DNA from 4 places in the Sphingomonas sp. GW821-FHT10F09 genome. Region 1 is predicted to be linked to each of the others. Evidence: predicted binding sites of a transcription regulator. Region 1 holds the regulator's gene; each other region holds the start of a gene.
The links. Region 1 encodes LexA, which represses DNA repair genes until DNA is damaged. Its sites were predicted from a motif close to GTTCCNCNCTTGTTCT; they were not measured.
Positions count from the first base shown of each region.

Region 2: the regulator LexA is predicted to act here: its motif matches at 3,047-3,062, upstream of AC1RTO_RS17145 (ImuA family protein).
Region 3: the regulator LexA is predicted to act here: its motif matches at 2,042-2,057, upstream of AC1RTO_RS01665 (ribonucleoside-diphosphate reductase subunit alpha).
Region 4: the regulator LexA is predicted to act here: its motif matches at 2,441-2,456, upstream of uvrA (excinuclease ABC subunit UvrA).

Region 1 is NZ_JBXASI010000001.1:1,084,048-1,088,986, forward strand. Features, by position in the region: gene AC1RTO_RS05145 (ComEC/Rec2 family competence protein) at 1-951, shown strand, start outside; gene bla (subclass B3 metallo-beta-lactamase) at 1,821-2,720, shown strand; gene lexA (transcriptional repressor LexA) at 2,711-3,394, opposite strand; gene AC1RTO_RS05160 (molybdopterin molybdotransferase MoeA) at 3,452-4,633, opposite strand; gene moaC (cyclic pyranopterin monophosphate synthase MoaC) at 4,630-4,939, opposite strand, start outside.
Region 2 is NZ_JBXASI010000006.1:159,008-163,946, forward strand. Features, by position in the region: gene AC1RTO_RS17125 (sulfite oxidase-like oxidoreductase) at 1-98, opposite strand, end outside; gene AC1RTO_RS17130 (aldo/keto reductase) at 189-1,019, shown strand; gene AC1RTO_RS17135 (MBL fold metallo-hydrolase) at 1,016-1,996, opposite strand; gene AC1RTO_RS17140 (SOS response-associated peptidase family protein) at 1,999-2,625, opposite strand; gene AC1RTO_RS17145 (ImuA family protein) at 3,092-3,853, shown strand; gene AC1RTO_RS17150 (Y-family DNA polymerase) at 3,771-4,939, shown strand, end outside.
Region 3 is NZ_JBXASI010000001.1:364,248-369,186, reverse strand. Features, by position in the region: gene AC1RTO_RS01670 (EAL domain-containing protein) at 1-1,693, shown strand, start outside; gene AC1RTO_RS01665 (ribonucleoside-diphosphate reductase subunit alpha) at 2,135-4,039, shown strand; gene AC1RTO_RS01660 (endonuclease domain-containing protein) at 4,188-4,616, shown strand; gene AC1RTO_RS01655 (DUF2171 domain-containing protein) at 4,739-4,939, opposite strand, start outside.
Region 4 is NZ_JBXASI010000001.1:54,158-59,096, forward strand. Features, by position in the region: gene uvrA (excinuclease ABC subunit UvrA) at 1-2,433, opposite strand, end outside; gene AC1RTO_RS00245 (hypothetical protein) at 2,556-2,939, shown strand; gene AC1RTO_RS00250 (class I SAM-dependent DNA methyltransferase) at 3,039-4,939, shown strand, end outside.

The sequences.
Region 1 (4,939 bases):
CGGGGGCTGGGATCGCTGCTGCTGACCGGGCTGGTGGTCGAGGCGGCGCTGATGCCGACCGCGGTTTATCATTTCCATAAGGCGGGCATGTACGGCGCGGCGGCGAACATCGTGGCGATCCCGCTGACCACCTTCGTGGTCATGCCGCTGGAGGCGGCAGCGTTGTTGTTCGACGCGGTCGGGCTTGGCGCGCCCTTGTGGTGGTTGACCGATCTGGCGCTGCAACTGTTGCTCGGTCTTGCCCATCTGGTGGCGAATGCGCCGGGCGCGTCGGTGGCGCTGCCGTCGATGCCGGTCGCCGCATTCGGGACGATGGTCGCGGGCGGGCTGTGGCTGGCGCTGTGGCGGACACGCGTGCGGTGGTTCGGCTGGCTGCCGCTGGTGGTAGGTGCATCCTGGGCGGTGCTGACCCCCGCGCCCGACCTGCTGGTGACGGGCGACGGGCGGCATCTGGCGGTGCGGGTGGATGGCGGGCTGGCGCTGCTGCGTGATCGGGCCGGGGACTATACGCGCACGATGCTGGCCGAGAATGGCGGGATCGATGGCGAGCCGGCGTTGCTCGCGGATCAGGCGGCGGCGCGCTGTACGCCGGATGCGTGCGCCGTCGATGTGCTTGCGGAAGGGCGGGCGTGGCGGGTGCTGGCGACGCGCAGCGGCTATCCGGTCGCATGGCGGACGTTGGTGGCGGCGTGCCGATCCGCCGACATCGTGGTGAGCGAACGCCACCTGCCAAGGGGATGCGTCCCGCGTTGGCTCAAGCTCGATGCGCCGATGCTGCGCACGACCGGCGGCGTCGCGGTGACGTTTGCCGGTGGCCGGGTGCGTACCGTGCGAGCGCCGGGCGACCGGCATCCCTGGATCGTGCCCGCGACGGTCATGCCGTTGCGGACGGCGCGGTTCGATGGCGGGCGCGAGGTGCGACGCCACGCGCTACAGCGACGCCGCGAGTGATCGGCCGTCGTTGCGAGCGCCGCGAAGCAATCCAGACCCGGGCTCAGGATGTCCTCGTTTCACTTGCGGCGCTCGCGACGACGGTTCGAGAGGCCGAGCTGTGTCCCTGACTATGCTCTCGATGAGGCGCGGTTGGGGGGGCGTCGGACGGTCGCAGGCGACGGTGGACGTGTGTCATTCCGGGGCAGGGGGATCCCGTGGGCGCTACCGCTAAGCTTTGTCCGGTAGGCTGGTGGATATGCGCTTCCGCCTGCCCGGGCGTGACATCGAATGCGAACCTCAGGACGGGTGTAGGGCGACGCATATTGCCCCGACGAAGACAGACCGGACGTCACCCCACCGTCGTCCTTGCGGGCGCGGCGAAGCAATCCAGAGCCGAGCTCAGGACGTCCGGGATTGCTTTGCGGCGCTCGCGATGATGGTTCGAGAGACCCAGCTGTGTGCCTGAGTGTGCTCTCGATGAGGCGCGGTGGGGGCGTCGGACGGTCGCAGGCGACGGTAAACGTGCGTCATTCGGGGGGGCAGGGGGATCTTCTGGGGCGCTACCGGTTCCGCTATATCCGGTGGCTGGTGGGTATGCGCTCCCGCCAGCCTGAGCGTGACGCTGAGGGTTACGGAGAGCGATCCATGCTATCGAATGCGAATCTCAGCACGGGTGTAAGGTAACGCGTATTACACCGACGGGGACAGACCGGACGTCACACATCGTCGTCTTTGCGAGCGCAGCGAAGCAACCCAGAGGCGGATCGGGACGCCGTGGATCGCTTAGCTGCACTCGCAATGACGATTCGCTGCCTGCGGGGCATCCTTGAGTATGGTCGCGATCCGGCGGATATGCGGTGGGTCGCGGCTATGATACGGGACAGACGATGAAGCATCTCGCCATTCTCGCCGCCGCACTGGCGAGCCTTTCGGTCGCAGCGCCGGCCGGGGCGCAGGATGCCGCGCAGCGGCGGCTGTGGAATGCGCCCGCTGCGCCGTTCCGTATCGTCGGCAACGTTTTTTATGTCGGGACGGCGGGGCTGTCGTCGTTCCTGATCGCCGATCCCGCCGGGCTGGTGCTGATCGACGGGGCGTTACCGGAGAGTGCGCCGCTCATCGCCGCGAACATCCGGCGCCTCGGTTTCCGGCTGCACGATATCCGTTACCTGCTCAACAACCATAGCCATGTCGATCATGCCGGCGGCCTCGCCGCGCTTCAGCGGGCGAGCGGGGCACGGGTCGTGGTGAGCGCGGGCGATCGTGCCGACCTGATCGCGGGGCGCACCATCGACCGAACGGACATCAGCGGCTTTCCGCCGGTGCGTCCGTCGATGACGATCCCCGACGGCGCGACGATCGCCGTCGGCAAAACGCGCCTCGTCGCGCATCTGACCCCGGGACATACCGACGGCGCAACCACCTGGAGCCTGCGCACCAGCGAGCGAGGCAAGCCGCTCGACGTGCTGTTCGTGTCGAGCCTCAGCGTCGCCGGCCGGCGGCTCGTCACCCGCCCCGACCCTGCCGACCCGGTCCCCGGCAGGCCGCCGCACGATACCGCAGCGGTCGCGCAGTTCCGCGGCACGTTCCGCCGGCTCGCCACGATGCATGCCGACGTGGTGCTGAGCTATCATGCCGAGCTGTTCGACCTCGCGGCAAGGCGCGAGGCGCAGCGGGCGGGCAATCCGACGAGCTTCGTCGATCGCACCGCCCTGCCGCGAATGGTCGCCGACGCCCGCACCTCCTTCGAACGCGCGCTGGCGGAGCAGCGCCGTTCGCCTCAATCGTAGCGGCGGAGGATACCCGACAACCGGCCCTGCACCCGAACGTGCGACGGGACGTAGCGCTGCGGCTCGTAGGAGCGGTTGGCCGGGTCAAGCCGGATCATCGCGCCCTCGCGGCGGAAGTATTTGAGCGTCGCCTCGGCATCGTCGATCAGCGCGACGACGATCTCGCCGTCCCGCGCCACCTCGGTCCGCCGGATCAACGCGTAATCGCCATCGAGGATGCCGGCCTCGACCATCGAATCGCCCGACACTTCTAGCGCATAATGTTCGCCCGAGCCGAGCAATGCCGCTGGCACGGCGAGCATCGAGCTGCCCTCGAACGCCTCGATCGGCACGCCCGCGGCGATCCGGCCGTGCAACGGGATCTCGATCACGTCATTGGCGGGCGAGGCGGCCGCGCGGACGTTGCCGGCCTTCGTCGGCGACGGCGTCGGTACGGGGGGCGCGACCTTGCGCTCCGACCGCTCCGGCATCCGCAGCACTTCGAGTGCGCGGGCGCGGTTGGGCAGGCGACGGATGAAGTGGCGTTCCTCCAGCGCGCTGATGAGGCGATGGACGCCGGATTTCGACTTGAGGTCGAGCGCTTCCTTCATCTCCTCGAACGAGGGGGAGATGCCGGTTTCTTCCAACCGGTCGTTGATGAAGCAAACGAGCTCGTGCTGCTTGCGCGTGAGCATAGGCGGTCTTCCCCGTCAGAACAGACGCGGAACTTCTAGGGAACGAAACTGCTCTCGTCAAGCGATGACGAGGATTTCCGCCGAGTCGCCCGCCCGCGCCGGCGGCGCATCGACGGGACGCACGATCAGGCAATGCGAGCGCGCCAGCGTCAGCAGCATCGAACTGTCCTGAATGGTCGAGGCGAAGGCCCGCCCGTCGCGCAGTTCTGCACGCAGATAGTCGGTGCGGGGGCCGTTGGCGGGCAGGTCCTCGCCGAGGATCGCGTGGGTGGTGCGCGGATGGGGATCGGCCGCCCCGCCGAGATGCGCGATCAGCGGCCGCACGAACAGAGTCGCGGTGACGAAGGCGGAGACAGGGTTACCGGGCAGGCCGAGCACGCTGGTGCGGCCGATCCGCCCGGCCATCATCGGCTTGCCGGGCCGCAATGCGATCCGCCAGAAATCGATCGATCCGCCGGCGGCCTCGAGTGCCGGGCGGACGAGGTCGTGGTCGCCGACCGAGGCGCCGCCGGTGGTGACCAGCAGGTCAGCGTCGACTGCGGCGAAGGCGTCACGCAACGTGTCGAGGTGGTCGGGCAATATGCCGAGGTCGATCAGCTCAACCGGCAGATCGGCGAGCATCGCGGCGAGCATCGCGCGATTCGATTCGGGCAGGGCGGCGGGATCGTGCGCGCGCCCCGGTTCGACCAGTTCGTCCCCGGTCGCGCAGATCGCGACGCGGACGCGGCGATTTACCGCCAGCGTGCCGACGCCCCCGGTCGCGGCGACCGCGATCCGGGCGGGGGTAAGTCGCTCGCCGCGGGCGATCAGAGGATCGCCCTGCGTGAAGTCCAGCCCGCGCCGCCGGGTGTTGCGTCCGCGAGCCGGCGGGCCTTCGCCGGTCAGGCAAATCGCGGTGCCGTCGGCGGCAACCTCTTCCTGGATCATCACCGTGTCGGCACCGGCGGGCATCGCGGCGCCGGTGAAGATGCGCACGGTCTGGCCCGGCTCGATCCTGCCGGCAAAGGCGCGTCCGGCGGCACTCTCGCCGATCAGCGTCCAGGGGCCGGGCAGATCGGCATGGCGGATTGCATAGCCATCCATCGCCGACAGGTCGGTCGCTGGCTGCGTGCGGCGGGCGTGGATGTCGGCGGCGGCCCAGCGCCCCCGCGCGTCCGCGAGCGCGACGTCCTCCGCGGCGACCGGCCCGGCGAGCGCGAGCAGGCGGGCAAGTGCGTCGGCGATCGGCAGCAGCGTCATGCGCGCCAGTCGCCGGATTTGCCCCCGGCCTTCTCCAACAGGCGGATGCCGGTGATCGTCATGCCGCGGTCCATCGCCTTAGCCATGTCGTAGATCGTCAGCAGCGCGACCGAGACCGCGGTCAGCGCCTCCATCTCGACCCCCGTCTTGCCGTCGGTAGCGGTCAGCGCGGTGGCGGTGACGCCGGTGTCGTCGAGCACAAGGTCGAGCGTCACGCGGGTAAGGGGCAGGGGGTGGCAGAGCGGGATGAGGTCCGCGGTCTTTTTCGCCGCCATGATCCCGGCGACGCGCGCGACGGCGATCACG
Region 2 (4,939 bases), on a different contig from region 1:
GCGCTTCGATTGGCTTCCCCCGTGATGAACTTGTGCTCGCTTGCCCAACGCTGCTTGGAGCGGGTCAGCTTGCTGTCGGGCGGCGTTTCGTCAGTCATGGCGGTCTCCAGCAGCGGATTATCTCGTAGCGTTCGTCGCAGCACAAGCATGTGCGGCGACCCAAACTCTAGCCTGCGCGTTGCAACAGCATGAAGACGATCGTTTTACCCGACGGCACGACCGTCCCCGCGCTCGGCCAAGGCACATGGATGATGGCGGAGTACGCCGACCGCCGCGCCGATGAGATCGCGGCCCTGCGCACCGGGATCGACCTTGGCATGACGCTGATCGACACGGCGGAGATGTATGGAGACGGTGAGTCCGAGCGCCTCGTCGGCGAGGCGATCACTGGGCGACGGGAAGACGTCTTCCTCGTTAGCAAGGCGTATCCCCAGAATGCTTCGCGCTCGCGCCTGCCACTGGCATGCGAGGCGAGCTTGCGTCGCCTTGGTACGGACCGGATCGATCTCTACCTTCTGCACTGGCGCGGGGGCGTGCCACTTGCGGAAACCGTCGAGGCGATGGAGCGGCTGATCGACGCGGGCAAGATCCTGCGCTGGGGCGTCAGCAACCTCGACACGGACGATATGGATGAGCTGATCGCCGCAGAAGGCAAGGCGTGCGCGACCGATCAGATCCTTTACAACCTGACGCGGCGCGGACCCGAGCACGACCTCCTGCCGTGGCTCGCTACGCACACCATCCCGCTGATGGCATACAGCCCCGTCGAACAAGGACGGCTTGTCGCGGACGAAGAACTGCGTTCGCTTGCCGCCGATCTTAACGCTACGCCAGCGCAGGTCGCACTGGCGTGGCTTCTTGCGCAAGACAACGTCATCGCCATTCCCAAAGCGGGCCGCAGCACGCACGTCCACGACAATCGTGCCGCTGCCGACCTGATACTCGCTCCGGACACACTCGCGCGGCTCGACAAACTGTACCCGCGTCCGAAAGGTCGCGTGCCGCTCGAGATGCTCTAGTCGAAGCTGTAGACGCCGCCCGGTTCCGCGGCGACGAAGCGGTCAGGCGCGATGCCGGCCGCTCGCAACGCCGTAGCCAGCCCTTCCACCGGAGCATTGCGCGCCTCATCAGTCAGCTGGAACGTGCCCCAGTGAATGCCGAGCGCCCGCGATGCGCCGACGTCGGTGAAGATGCGTACGGCCTCTGCCGAGTCGACGTGCTGCGCGGCCATGAACCAGCGCGGCTCATAAGCGCCGATCGGGATCAACGCGACGCTAGGCGCTCCCAGGCGGCTCCGCACGTCGGCGAAGATCCGGCCGTCACCGTAGCCGGTGTCGCCGACGAACCAGATCGAACCCGCGGGCGTGTCCAGGTAATGACCGCCCCACAGCATCATGCGCGTATCGCTAGGCCAGCGGTTCGACCAATGATAGGCAGGTGTCAGCGTCGTCGCGATCTCCGATCCAAGCGGCAGCCGATCCCACCAGTCACCCGTGACGCAACGTGCCGCCGACGCGGCAGCACGAACGATGGCGTCATTACCAAGTGGCATCGCCATCAGCGGGTCGTGGACAGCTTGCAGTCGCCGCAGCGTATCGACATCGAGATGGTCATAGTGCCCATGACTCAGCAGCACGACATCGATCGGCGGCAGGTCGTCGAACGCGACGCCTGGCGCGGTCACCCGCTTCGGTCCAACGCGCCGGAAGGGGCTTGCCCGCTCCGACCAGACTGGATCGGTGAGGATGTTGACGCCGGCGACCTGGATCAGCAGCGAGGCATGGCCGATCATGGTGATGCAGAGCCCAGCGACCCGCGCCTCCGGCTTGGCCGGCGTGACCGGCACAGACTTCGGCCATTTGGCTGCCGCTCCCGCGAGCTTCCAGCGCAGCATGGCGCGGAGGCCCCTATCCGTGCTCTCCTGGCCCGGATTGAAGAAGCGGGTGCCGTCGTAGTGATCGCTCGGCGGGCCATCGTAGTAGCGGTTGGATGCCATGATCAGGCGACGCTCATCAGCTGTGACGGGTACGCGGTGAGCAGTGTCACCGCCTCCTCGACCGGCGCTGTCAGCCAGCGTTCCTGATCCTCCGCCAGCAAGATCACCGGCATCGCCTTCGGGTGCTTTGGCGCGACCAGCGGATTGGGCTCGGTGGCGCAGAAGGCATAGACCCGGTCGTGGTCGGCATCGACCTTCCAGAGGCCGGCGAAGCACGGGACCAGCTGATCCTCGACGGTGAACCACCAATTGGTGTCGCCCTGCCCCTGCCGGTCCGCCACCGCTTTGGGTTCGGAAAAGCGGGTGAACGGCACCAGACAGCGATGCTCGGCACGCAGGAGCCACGGCTTCCACATGTTGCTCTGCATGTTTCGCGCGTTGGTCCACCAATCGTAGAGGAATGGCAGTTCGCCCTCACGCGCCGGTCGCTTGCGGGTTTTGCGCGTTGGAAAACCCCAGCGCATCGTGCTGAGCACCCGCTGGCCGTCCTCGTATCGCACGACGTACCCAGGCTTGCCGGGTGCGGCATAATCCTTCTCGACAGCAAGTACATTGGCAGCATCGTCAACCGCGGCGAGCGCATCGAAGTAGCCGCGAGGGTCGACCCTGAGGTTGTAGAGATTGCACATCCCTGTCTTCGATCACGAGCGATAGCGCGAGACAAGCCTCTTCCACGTTGCCTCATCCGGGTACGGCAACGGCTCTCCCGTCGGCGCTTCCCGACCGACCATGATGCGCGGTCGAACCGTAGTGCCTTGAGCCTTGCAGGCGGTGCAGCACAGACGGGACGAAGCCGCGGGCAGGCCCCCATCCCAGCCGCGGCGAGTGAACATCCACCACAGGCATACCGCATCCAGCACCCGGACATGAGCGCAGCGAGGGCAGGTCAGCCGCAGCGTCCGCTTGTGCAGCGCGCAGTGTTCGAGTGTGCGAAGTCGCCGTCCGACATGGTCGTACTCGGCGCTTGCCGACATTGCCGGACCAGCGTCGTTGGCGGCTTCGATCCCGTTTCGGTTCATCAACTCCGCTCCACAACGCCTTGACCGTTCATCAACAATTCTGGAACATATAGCGAACGGATGAGTCGCAGCAACCATGTCCACTAACCTCCAGCGCCATGACGCCCTGGCCCTCCTTCGCGAGAGCATGGGCGAGGTGCGTGGGGGCGAGACGGCCGTCCTCCCGTTCGGGATCGATGCTCTGGACAAGCGACTCGCGGAGGGCGGGTTGGTGCTCGGCGGACTACACGAGGTCTCCGCTGCGACGCCGACGTTGACCGATGATGCCGCAGCCACGCTCTTCTCCGTCGGCATTGCCGCCCGCGCGGCGGCAGGCAGCGGGCGGCGCGTGCTGTGGGCGCTGACCCGCTTCGACCTCTACGCGCCGGGACTGGAGCAGGCGGGTCTTGATCCCGCCACGCTGCTTTTCGTCGAGGCCAAAGATGACAAAGACGTCCTCGCCGTCATGGAGGACGGGCTCCGGCACGGCGGGCTTGCCGCCGTGGTCGGCGAGGTGAAGCGCGCCGACATGGTCGCCACCCGCCGACTGCAGCTTGCCGCGATGAGCGGCGGCACCCCTGCCCTGCTCGCGCGCCGCTGGCGCAAGGCAGGCGTCAGCCCCCTCTTCGATCTCTCCGCGGCTATGACGCGGTGGCGCATCGCCTGCGCGCCGTCCGAACGGCTGCCCGCACCGGGTGTCGGCCGGGCGCGCTGGACTGTCGAACTCGCCCGTCAACGCGGCGCCCCCCCTTTCACCCTAGAACTGGAGGCGTGTGATGACACGGGTCGCCTCGCTCTACCTGCCGCACCTCGCCATCGAGCGATTGCGCCGGTTAGAGCGACCGCGCGCGCTGCCTGAACCGCAGCGGGCACCACAGCTTCCGGTCGACGACGACCCCGGCGCCTGCTCGGTGCCGCGGAGCGGCGGTTGGCGTCCTGGAGCGCGCTGGGCGCAAGACAATGGCGCACGCGCTGCGATCGAGGAGCAGGCAGCGGCGCTACCGCTACATCAGCAGCCGACCATGCGGGAACTCGGCCGGCGATCGGAAGCGGCAGAGCATCCGTTCAAGCAGTCGCCAGCTATTACTGGTGCGCGCATAGCAGCACACATCCCGGCACCGATCGAGAACGTGGTTCCGCTGATCCTCGCGGAGCAGACCGGGCAGCGGCACGTGATCACCTCCGCATGTCCTGCTGCGGCGTCGCTCGGCCTCACATCCGGCATGGCGGTGACACAGGCGCGTGCTCTGGTGCCAGACCTGGACATTCGGCCTGCTGACGTCGCTGCGGACCGGGCGGTGCTCGACGGCCTGGCGCTGCACGCGGTGCGACACTGGACACCGACAGCATCGCCAAGTGCTGCGGACGGGCTCTGGATCGAACTGACCGGGGCCGCGCATCTCCACGGTGGTGAGGAGCGGTTCTGCCGTCGCCTGATCCGCTTCTGCCGACGCTTCGGTTATACCGCACGGGTCGCGGTCGCCGGAACGCCGGGAGCGGCGTATGCGCTGGCTCGGTTCGGGCGCGACATCATCAGCATGGTCCCGAACGGGGGCGAGGCACAGGCGCTGGCCGGCCTGCCACCCGCCGCGCTGCGCCTGACGCCGGAGGCGCTGACCGCCGCTGCGCGCTTCGGACTCGACCGTATCGCCGATCTGCTCCCGCTGCCACGTGGACCACTCGCGCGCCGGCTGGGGCTGGCGAGCGTGCGTCGACTCGACGAGGCGCTCGGGCGTATTCCCGAGCCGATCGTGCCGGTGATACCCCAAGAGACACCGATGGCGCGTCGCCGCCTGCTGGAGCCGATCAGTACTGCCGAAGCAATCGAGCATGTCATCCGCGATCTTATCGCCGACATGATCCTGCTCCTCCAGGAGAAGGGAGCAGGTGCACGCGCACTGCTGCTGATCATGGAGCGGATCGACGGCACCGAGCAGCGCCTCGC
Region 3 (4,939 bases), 720 kb from region 1:
CCGGCCCGTCGTCGACGAGCTCGACCGGTTCCAGGGCTTCATCGGATCGGGCAGCGATCTGACCGAGAAGCGCCGGTCGGATGCGGAGATCACCCGCCTCGCGCTGTTCGACGGGCTGACCGGCCTCGCCAACCGCCAGCGGATGCGCGCCAGCCTCGACAAGACGCTGCAGCAGCAGGTCGGCCCCTATCGCCCCGCCTCGCTGTTCCTGATGGACCTCGACCGGTTCAAGGCGGTCAACGACACGCTCGGCCATCAGGCCGGCGACGCGCTGCTCAAGCAGGTCGCGCAGCGGCTGCAACGCGGCGTCGGCGATGCCGGCCTCGTCGGGCGGCTCGGCGGCGACGAATTCCAGGTGCTGCTGCCCGGCATCGACAATCGCGAGACACTGGCGACGCTGGCGCGCGACCTGATCGGCGCGCTGTCGCAGCCCTATTTCATCGCCGGCGCCTCGGTGACGATCGGCTGTTCGATCGGCATCGCGATCGCGCCGCAGCATGGCGAGGATGCCGAGGAGCTGATCCGCAACGCCGATCTCGCGCTCTACGCCGCCAAGGCCGACGGGCGCGGCGTGCATCGTTTCTATTCCGAGGACATGCTGGCCGGCGCGCGCAGCCGCAAGGCGCTCGAGGACGACATGCGCATCGCGCTGAACGAGGGCGGATTCGCACTCGGCTACCAGCCGGTCGTGTCGACGCGGACGACGCAGATCATCGGCTATGAGGCGCTGCTGCGCTGGACCCACCCGACGCGCGGGCCGATCTCGCCCGCCGACTTCATCCCGGTCGCCGAGGAATGCGGGCTGATCGAGGCGCTGGGCGAATGGGTGTTGCGCACCGCCTGCGTCCAGGCGGCGCGCTGGCCGCGCGACGTCCGCATCGCGGTCAACGTCTCGCCGATCCAGTTCGCCAACCCGGCCTTTCCCGGCCTCGTCACATCGGCGCTGGCGCATGCCGGCCTCGCCGCCGACCGGCTCGAGCTGGAGATCACCGAGGGCGTGTTCCTCGACGAATCGGGATCGACCGATGCGATGTTCAAGGCGCTGAAGGGCATCGGCGTGCGGCTGGCGCTCGACGATTTCGGCACCGGCTATTCGAGCCTCGGCTATCTGCGCACCGCGCCGTTCGACAAGATCAAGATCGACCAGAGCTTCGTGCGCGGTGCCGCGCAGCCGGGCAGTCGCAACGCCGCGATCATCCGCGCGATCGTGACGCTGGCCGATACGCTCGGCATGGAGACCACCGCCGAGGGGGTCGAGGTGCAGGACGAGATCGAGCTGGTCCGCGCCTTGGGGTGCAGCCACATCCAGGGCTATGTCTACGGCCGCAGCGTGCCGGCGGACGCGGTGATCGAGCAGCTGGGCGGCGTGGTGCAGGTCGACCCCGTCGGCCACAAGATCAGCCGCGCGCCGCGGACGACGATGCTGCGGTCGGCGCGGCTGGCGATCGGCCGCAACCAGGGCGACGTGCGCATCCGCAACATCTCGACCAGCGGCGCGATGATCGACGGCGTCGACATCGACGACGGGGCGATCGGCCTCGACGTGCTGATCGAGCTGATCGAGGACCAGATGTTCGCCGCCCGCGTCGCCTGGGCGAAGGACGGCAAGGCCGGCCTGGAGTTCGTCGAGGCGTTCAATCTCAACCGCCTCAACCAGTTGCAACCCGGACGCAGCCAGCGCCGGATGGTGTGACGCCGGCGGCGGCCGGACCTCGCCCGATCGCCGTCGCGGCGCGCCGGAAACGTCCGTTCCGCACCCACCCATGGCACCGGCAGCGTCATCCAAAAAATTTTCGTTGCCGCTCTGTTCCCTTGCGCTTTGCGAAACCCGCGGAAGTCCACGCGTCGTTCGCGGCGGCGGATCGCGCCGGACCGGATCAAGGGGGAACGGCATCGCCTCCGGATCATTACCCCCTTGCCTGCCGCGCCGCTTTGCCACAATTTGTGGGGGTTGAGTTCGGGGGCGGACCCAATTGCTGGTAGAGAGCAGGCCCGACACCCATATGGGATGTCGGCCCGACGCACGCCGCGACGCCGCGATGTGCTCATTTTGTTCTCTCCATGGGGCCGCCATGGTGGTAGCATGGAAATGCGCCGCCGATTCGAACACTTAGAGAACGCAAGGATCGGTTCGATGGATTTCAGGGACACGCAGGGTGAAGCAATGACCGACACGATCGAAGCCACCACCAGCGCCGTGACGCAGGACGTCGGCACCGGCAGCAAGGCCGTGCACGCGCGTCCCTATCCGGTCGAGGTCGACCACAGCCGCGACGCCCTGCTCACCGATTTCGGCAAGGAAACGCTGAACGACCGCTACCTGCTGCCGGGCGAAAGCTATCAGGACCTGTTCGTCCGCGTCGCCTCCGCCTATGCCGACGACGCCGCGCATGCGCAGCGCCTGTACGACTATATCTCGCGCCTGTGGTTCATGCCCGCGACGCCGGTGCTGTCGAACGGCGGCACCGGGCGCGGCCTGCCGATCAGCTGCTACCTCAATTCGGTGCCCGACAGCCTCAACGGCATCGTCGACACCTGGAACGAGAACGTCTGGCTCGCCTCGCGCGGCGGCGGCATCGGCACCTATTGGGGCAACGTGCGCGGCATCGGCGAGCCGGTCGGCCTCAACGGCAAGACCAGCGGCATCATCCCCTTCGTCCGCGTCATGGATTCGCTCACCCTCGCGATCTCGCAGGGCTCGCTGCGCCGCGGTTCGGCCGCCTGCTATCTCGACATCAGCCATCCGGAGATCGAGGAGTTCCTCGAGATCCGCAAGCCGTCGGGCGACTTCAACCGCAAGGCGCTCAACCTGCACCATGGCGTGCTGCTGACCGACGCCTTCATGGAGGCGGTGCGCGACGGCGCCGAGTGGAACCTGCTCAGCCCCAAGGACCAGACCGTCCGCCAGACGGTCGATGCGCGTTCGCTGTTCCAGAAGCTGGTCGAGACGCGGCTGCAGACCGGCGAGCCGTACATCGTCTTCGCCGACCATGTGAACCGGACGATGCCCAAGCATCACCGCGACCTGGGCCTCAAGGTCTCGACCTCGAACCTCTGCTCCGAGATCACGCTGCCGACCGGCAAGGACCATCTCGGCAACGACCGGACCGCGGTCTGCTGCCTGTCCTCGCTCAACCTCGAGACGTGGGACCAGTGGAAGGACGACAAGGTCTTCATCGAGGACGTGATGCGTTTCCTCGACAACGTCCTGCAGGATTATATCGACCGCCACGAACCCGGCATGGAGCGTGCCGCCTATTCCGCCGCGCGTGAACGCTCGGTCGGGCTCGGCGTGATGGGCTTCCACTCCTTCCTCCAGGCGCGTGGCCTGCCGTTCGAGGGCGCGATGGCCAAGTCGTGGAACCTGCGCATCTTCAAGCACATCAACGCGCAGGTGAACGAGGCGTCGATGCAGCTCGCGGTCGAGCGCGGCCCCTGCCCCGATGCCGCCGACGTCGGCGTGATGGAGCGGTTCAGCTGCAAGATGGCGATCGCGCCGACCGCGTCGATCAGCATCATCTGCGGCGGCACCAGCGCCTGCATCGAGCCGATCCCGGCCAACATCTACACGCACAAGACGCTGTCGGGCAGCTTCTCGGTCAAGAACCCCTATCTCGAAAAGCTGCTCAACGAGAAATCGAAGAACAGCGAGGCGGTGTGGAGCTCGATCCTCGAACATGGCGGTTCGGTGCAGCATCTCGACTTCCTCTCTGTCGAGGAGAAGGATTGCTACAAGACCAGCTTCGAGATCGACCAGCGCTGGCTGCTCGAACTCGCCGGCGACCGCACGCCGTACATCGACCAGGCGCAGTCGCTGAACCTGTTCATCCCGGCCGACGTCGAGAAGTGGGACCTGCTGATGCTCCACTTCCGCGCGTGGGAGCTGGGGATCAAGTCGCTCTATTACCTGCGGTCCAAGTCGGTGCAGCGCGCCGGTTTCGCCGGCAGCGGCGGGGTCGAGGCCGACAACACGATCGCCGCACCGACGTTCGAGATCGGCGAGACGACGGATTACGACGAGTGTCTGGCGTGTCAGTGAGCGGAGCGTAACCGGCTGTCCTCACCCTCCCACCCGGCGATGCCGGGCGGGCCCCTCCCTCTCCCGGAGGGAGAGGGGTGAAGGCAGACAATTCCCTCTCCCTCCGGGAGAGGGAGGGAGCCGCGCAGCGGCGGAAGGGTGAGGACAGATGCGCCTCTATGCGAACCAGCCGGTCGGCACGGTCCCGCGCGCCCGACAGTTGCGCAAAGCCGCCCCCGAACCCGAGCGCCGCCTGCTCCGGGCATTGCGGGAATCGTTCCCGCATCTGAAGTGGCGTCATCAGGCCCCGCTGGGTCCCTATTACGCCGACATCCTCTGCATCGCGGCCGGGCTCGTCATCGAAGTCGACGGCAACACCCACGCCGCCACCACCGACCAAGACGCCACCCGCACCCTCTATATCACCCGCCAAGGCTACCACGTGCTCCGCTTTACCAACCTCGACGTGATGACCAACCCGCAAGGCGTAATCGCGCACATCTCCTTCTCCCTGCGGGAGAAGGAAGGGGCCCGCACGGCGCAGCCGTGTGGGAAGGATGAGGCCAGCACCACACACGAAAAGGGCGGCACCGCATGACCGGCACCGCCCTCATCAACCGGCGTCCGCGCCGTGCCGTCAGACGAAGCCAGCCCTGCTGGCTCCGCTGCACGCCGCGGCGGGTCCCGGGATTGCCGGAGCAGCCCCGGGCCGCCCGCGTCTCACTCGGCCTCTTCGAACATGTCCACGGCATTCGCCGCCGTGGCCGAGAGGCGCACCGTGTCGCCCTCGATCTCGGCGACCAGGCCGGCGGGGAGGTAATGGTGCTTGCCGCCCGTCCCGTCCTGCGTGCTCGGCGAATCGTTCTTGGTCAGCTTGATGCGCTCGCCGTCGACATGGTCGACCGTGCCGACATGCACGCC
Region 4 (4,939 bases), 1.0 Mb from region 1:
CTCGACCGTCATGTCGAGCACGTCGGCGATGCTCTTGCCCTTGAACTTCACCTCCAGCGTCTCGCGGTTGTAGCGGGCGCCGTGGCAGACGTCGCAGGTGACGTAGACGTCGGGGAGGAAGTGCATCTCGATCTTGAGCACGCCGTCGCCCTGGCACGCCTCGCACCGGCCGCCCTTGACGTTGAAGCTGAACCGGCCGGGCTTGTAGCCGCGCGCCTGGCTCTCGGGCAGGCCGGCGAACCAGTCGCGGATCTGGGTGAAGCTGCCGGTGTAGGTCGCCGGGTTCGACCGGGGCGTGCGGCCGATCGGCGACTGGTCGATGTCGATGACCTTGTCGAGATGCTGGAGGCCGGTGACCTTGTCGTGCTTGCCGGCGAGGATGCGCGCGCCGTTCAGCGCGCGGGCGGCGGCGGCATAAAGCGTGTCGATGGTGAAGCTCGACTTGCCCGATCCCGACACGCCGGTGATGCAGGTGAAGGTGCCGAGCGGGATGCTCGCGGTGACGCCGGTGAGGTTGTTGGCGCGCGCATTGTGGACGGTCAATTGCTTGCCGTTGCCCTTGCGGCGGGTGGCGGGGACGGGGACCTCGCGCGTGCCGTTGAGATAGTCGGCGGTGATGCTGGTCTTGCTCTTGAGGATCTGCTTGAGCGTGCCCTGGGCGACGATCTGGCCGCCGTGGACGCCGGCGCCCGGCCCCATGTCGATGACGTAATCGGCGGTGCGGATCGCATCCTCGTCATGCTCGACGACGAGCACGGTGTTGCCGAGGTCGCGCAGGCGGCGGAGCGTCGCGAGCAGCATGTCGTTATCGCGCTGGTGCAGACCGATCGAGGGTTCGTCGAGCACGTAGAGCACGCCCGACAGGCCGCTGCCGATCTGGCTGGCGAGGCGGATGCGCTGGCTCTCGCCGCCCGACAGCGTGCCGCTGGTGCGGTCGAGGTTGAGATAGTCGAGCCCGACGTTGTTGAGGAAGCCGAGGCGCTCGACGATCTCCTTGAGGATGCGTTCGGCAATCGCGCGCTGCTGGTCGCCGAGGTGGTTCGGCATGTCGGTGAAGAAGGCGAGCGCGTCGACCACCGAGAGGTGGGTGGCGTAGGCGATGTCCTTCGTCGCGATCTTCACCGCCAGCGCCTCAGGCTTCAGCCTCGCGCCGTGGCAGACCTCGCACGGGCGGGAGCTTTGGTATTTGGACAGCTCCTCGCGCATCCACGCGCTCTCGGTCTGGAGCAGGCGGCGGTTGAGGTTGCCGACGACGCCCTCGAAGGGCTTCTTGACGTCGTATTTCTTCTTGCCGTCGATGAAGGTGAGGGTGACTGGCTTGCCCTTGCTGCCGTTGAGGATGAGCGCCTGGACGCTCTCGGGCAGGTCGGCCCAGGGCGTGTCGAGGCTGAAATCGAATTCGCGCGCTAGGGAGCCGAGCACCTGCATGTAATAGGGGCTGGGCGGGTTGGATTTGGCCCAGGGGACGACGGCGCCCTTCTTGATCGACAGCGCGTGGTTGGGGACGACGAGGTCCTCGTCGAACAGCAATTTCTCGCCGAGGCCGTCGCAGGCCGGGCAGGCGCCCTGCGGCGCGTTGAACGAGAACAGCCGCGGTTCGATCTCGGCGATGGTGAAGCCGCTGATCGGACAGGCGAACTTTTCGGAGAAGACGATGCGGCCGGTGGGCGCGTTGTCGCCGAGCACTTCGGATTTGGGGGTGTGCGGTTCGACGGGGTCGACTGGGTCGATATAGGCGAGGCCGTCGGCGAGCTTGAGCGCGGTCTCGAAACTCTCGGCAAGGCGTGTCGCGATATCGCCGCGGACGACGAGCCGGTCGACGACGACCTCGATGTCGTGCTTGAACTTCTTGTCGAGCGCGGGGGCCTCGTCGATCTCATGGATTTCGCCGTCGATGCGGACGCGGGTGAAGCCCGCCTTCTGCCATTCGGCGAGTTCCTTGCGATATTCGCCCTTGCGACCGCGGACGACGGGGGCAAGCAGATAGGCGCGCGTGCCCTCGGGCAGGGCGAGGACGCGGTCGACCATCTGGCTGACGGTCTGCGCGGCGATCGGCAGGCCGGTGGCGGGGCTGTAGGGCACGCCGACACGCGCCCAGAGCAGGCGCATGTAATCGTAGATCTCGGTGACCGTCGCCACGGTCGAGCGCGGGTTGCGCGACGTCGTCTTCTGTTCGATCGAGATCGCCGGCGACAGCCCCTCGATATGATCGACGTCGGGCTTCTGCATCAGCTCGAGGAACTGGCGGGCATAGGCCGACAGCGATTCGACGTAGCGGCGCTGCCCCTCGGCATAGATGGTGTCGAAGGCGAGGGAGGATTTGCCCGAGCCGGACAGCCCGGTGATGACCGTCAGCGTGTCGCGGGGGATGTCGACGTCGACGTCCTTGAGATTGTGTTCACGCGCGCCGCGTACGGAAATCTTGGTCAGCATGGGGCTGGTTCTACTTCTGTTCTTTGCCGGGGGCTAGTCCCGCCACGTAGGAACGCGCGGGCCGCATTGAAAGCACCCGACCGGTGTCTTACCTGTCCGACACACATGAAAGAGGCTGCGGCATGGGCAAGAAGACCAAGACGAAGAAGGCGAAGCTCCCCAAGGAGGTGATGGGCGTGAAGTTGCCCAAGGAGGTGCGCGAGATCGGTGGCGCGCTGCTGGAAAAGGCGCAGAGCCCGCAGGGGCGCGAGATGCTGGCAGCAGGGCTGACGATGGCGGCCGCGGCGGCGACCGCCGCGGTGGCGAAGGGCCGGGCGAAGCGCGACGCGGCGGCTGCGCCGGAGGCACCGCGGGCGCCCGAACCGCCGCGCGCGCCGGAGGCGCCGACGCTGCCCACGCCGCCGCAGGGCACGCAGACGCAACCCGACCCGCAGGCGATCGCGGAGGCGGTGGGCAAGGCGGCGGAAGCGATGCTCGGCCGATTGTTCGGGGGGAAGAAGGGCTGAGCCTGCCTCCATTCCGGATGTAAGCGGATGTGTCTTCAATAGCTTGCGGTCGCCGATCCGCGCCACCCTGTCGCCCTTGCGGGGTGGGGAGCGGGGCGGATGGACGAGGCGATCGAGCGGTTCGTCGAGCGGTGGCGACGTAACGAGGGCGGGGCGGAGCGGGCGAACTTTCCGCTGTTCCTGACCGAATTGTGTGCGCTGCTCGAGCTGCCGCCGCCCGACCCGGCCGACGCGACGCATGCGCGCAACGATTATGTGTTCGAGCGCGGGGTGACCTTTCCCGATGCGGAGGGGAGCGGGCGGCACGGGCGGATCGACCTGTATCGCCGCGGCAGCTTCGTGCTGGAGGCCAAGCAGAGCCGCGAGCGGGGCGGCGCCAAGGAGGTGGCGCTGGGCGATGCGCAGGCGACGCTGCCGGGGATCGAGGTGCCGCGCGGGCGGCGCAGCGCGCATCGCGGCTGGGACGTGCTGATGCGCAACGCGCGCGAACAGGCGGAGCAATATGCCCGCGCGCTGCCCGAGAGCCATGGCTGGCCGCCGTTCATCCTGGTGGTGGACGTGGGCCATGCGATCGAGGTGTTCGCCGACTTTTCCGGGCAGGGAAAGAATTACCGGCAGTTCCCGGACCGGAGCGGATTTCGCATCTATCTGGACGACCTGCGCGATCCGGCGGTGCGCGACCGGCTGCGCGCGATCTGGCTGGAGCCGCAGTCGCTCGATCCGTCGAAACATGCCGCCAAGGTCACCAAGGATATCGCCGGGCGGCTCGCCAACGTCAGCAAGCGGCTGGAGGATCGCGGCCATGCCGCCGAGCCGGTCGCGCATTTCCTGATGCGCTGCCTGTTCACGATGTTCGCCGAGGATACCGGCCTGCTGGAGCGCGGCAGCTTCAGCCAGGTGCTGACCGACGCGCTGGAGCATCCCGACGCGTTCGCGCCGATGCTGGAGGACCTGTGGCGGACGATGGACACCGGCGGCTTTTCAGCGCTGCTGCGCCGCGACGTGCGCCAGTTCAACGGCGGGCTGTTCGCCGACTGCCACGCGATCCCGCTGGCGCGCGAGGAGATCGGCGAATTGTGCGCGGCGGCGCGGCACGACTGGCGCGACGTGGAGCCGGCGATCTTCGGCACGATGCTGGAACAGGCGCTCGACCGGGTCGAGCGGCGGCGGCTGGGCGCGCATTACACGCCGCGCGCCTATGTCGAGCGGCTGGTGATCGCGACGATCATCGCGCCGTTGCAGCGCGAATGGGAGGAGACGGTGCTCGGCACGGTCGAGCGCGAGCGGACGCAGGACGTGCGCGCCGCGATCCGCGCGGTGCACGAGTTCCACGAGCGGCTGGCGGCGACGCGGGTGCTCGACCCGGCGTGCGGGACGGGCAATTTCCTGTACGTCGCGCTAGAACTGATGAAGCGGCTGGAGGGCGACGTGCTTGAGGTGCTCGCCGATCTGGGCGGGCAGGAGGCGCTGGCGCTGGAAACGGCGACGGTCCACCCGCAGCAGTTTCTGGGGCTGGAGCTCAATCCGCGCGCGGCGGCGATCGCGGAGCTGGTGCTGTGGCTGGGCTATCTGCAATGGCAATTGCGCAACAGGGGCGCGGTGGCCGATCCGGTGCTGGAGCGGCTGGAGAATATCGTCGTGCAGGATGCGGTGCTCGCCGGGCCGGTGGAGCATCCGCGGCGGCCGGACTGGCCGGAGGCGGATTATATCGTCGGCAACCCGCCCTTCATCGGCGGCAAGGATTTGCGCGGGCGGTTGGGGGATGCCTATGCGACGGCGCTGTGGACGGCGCATCCGAAGATCAACCGCTCCGCCGATTTCGTGATGTACTGGTGGGACCGGGCGGCGGAGCGGCTGACCGAGCGCGGCACGCGGCTGAAGCGGTTCGGGTTCGTCACGACCAATTCGATCACGCAGGAGTTCAGCCGGCGGGTGATGGCCCGGCGGATGGCGGCGGCGAAACCGGTCAGTCTGGTGATGGCGGTGCCCGATCATCCCTG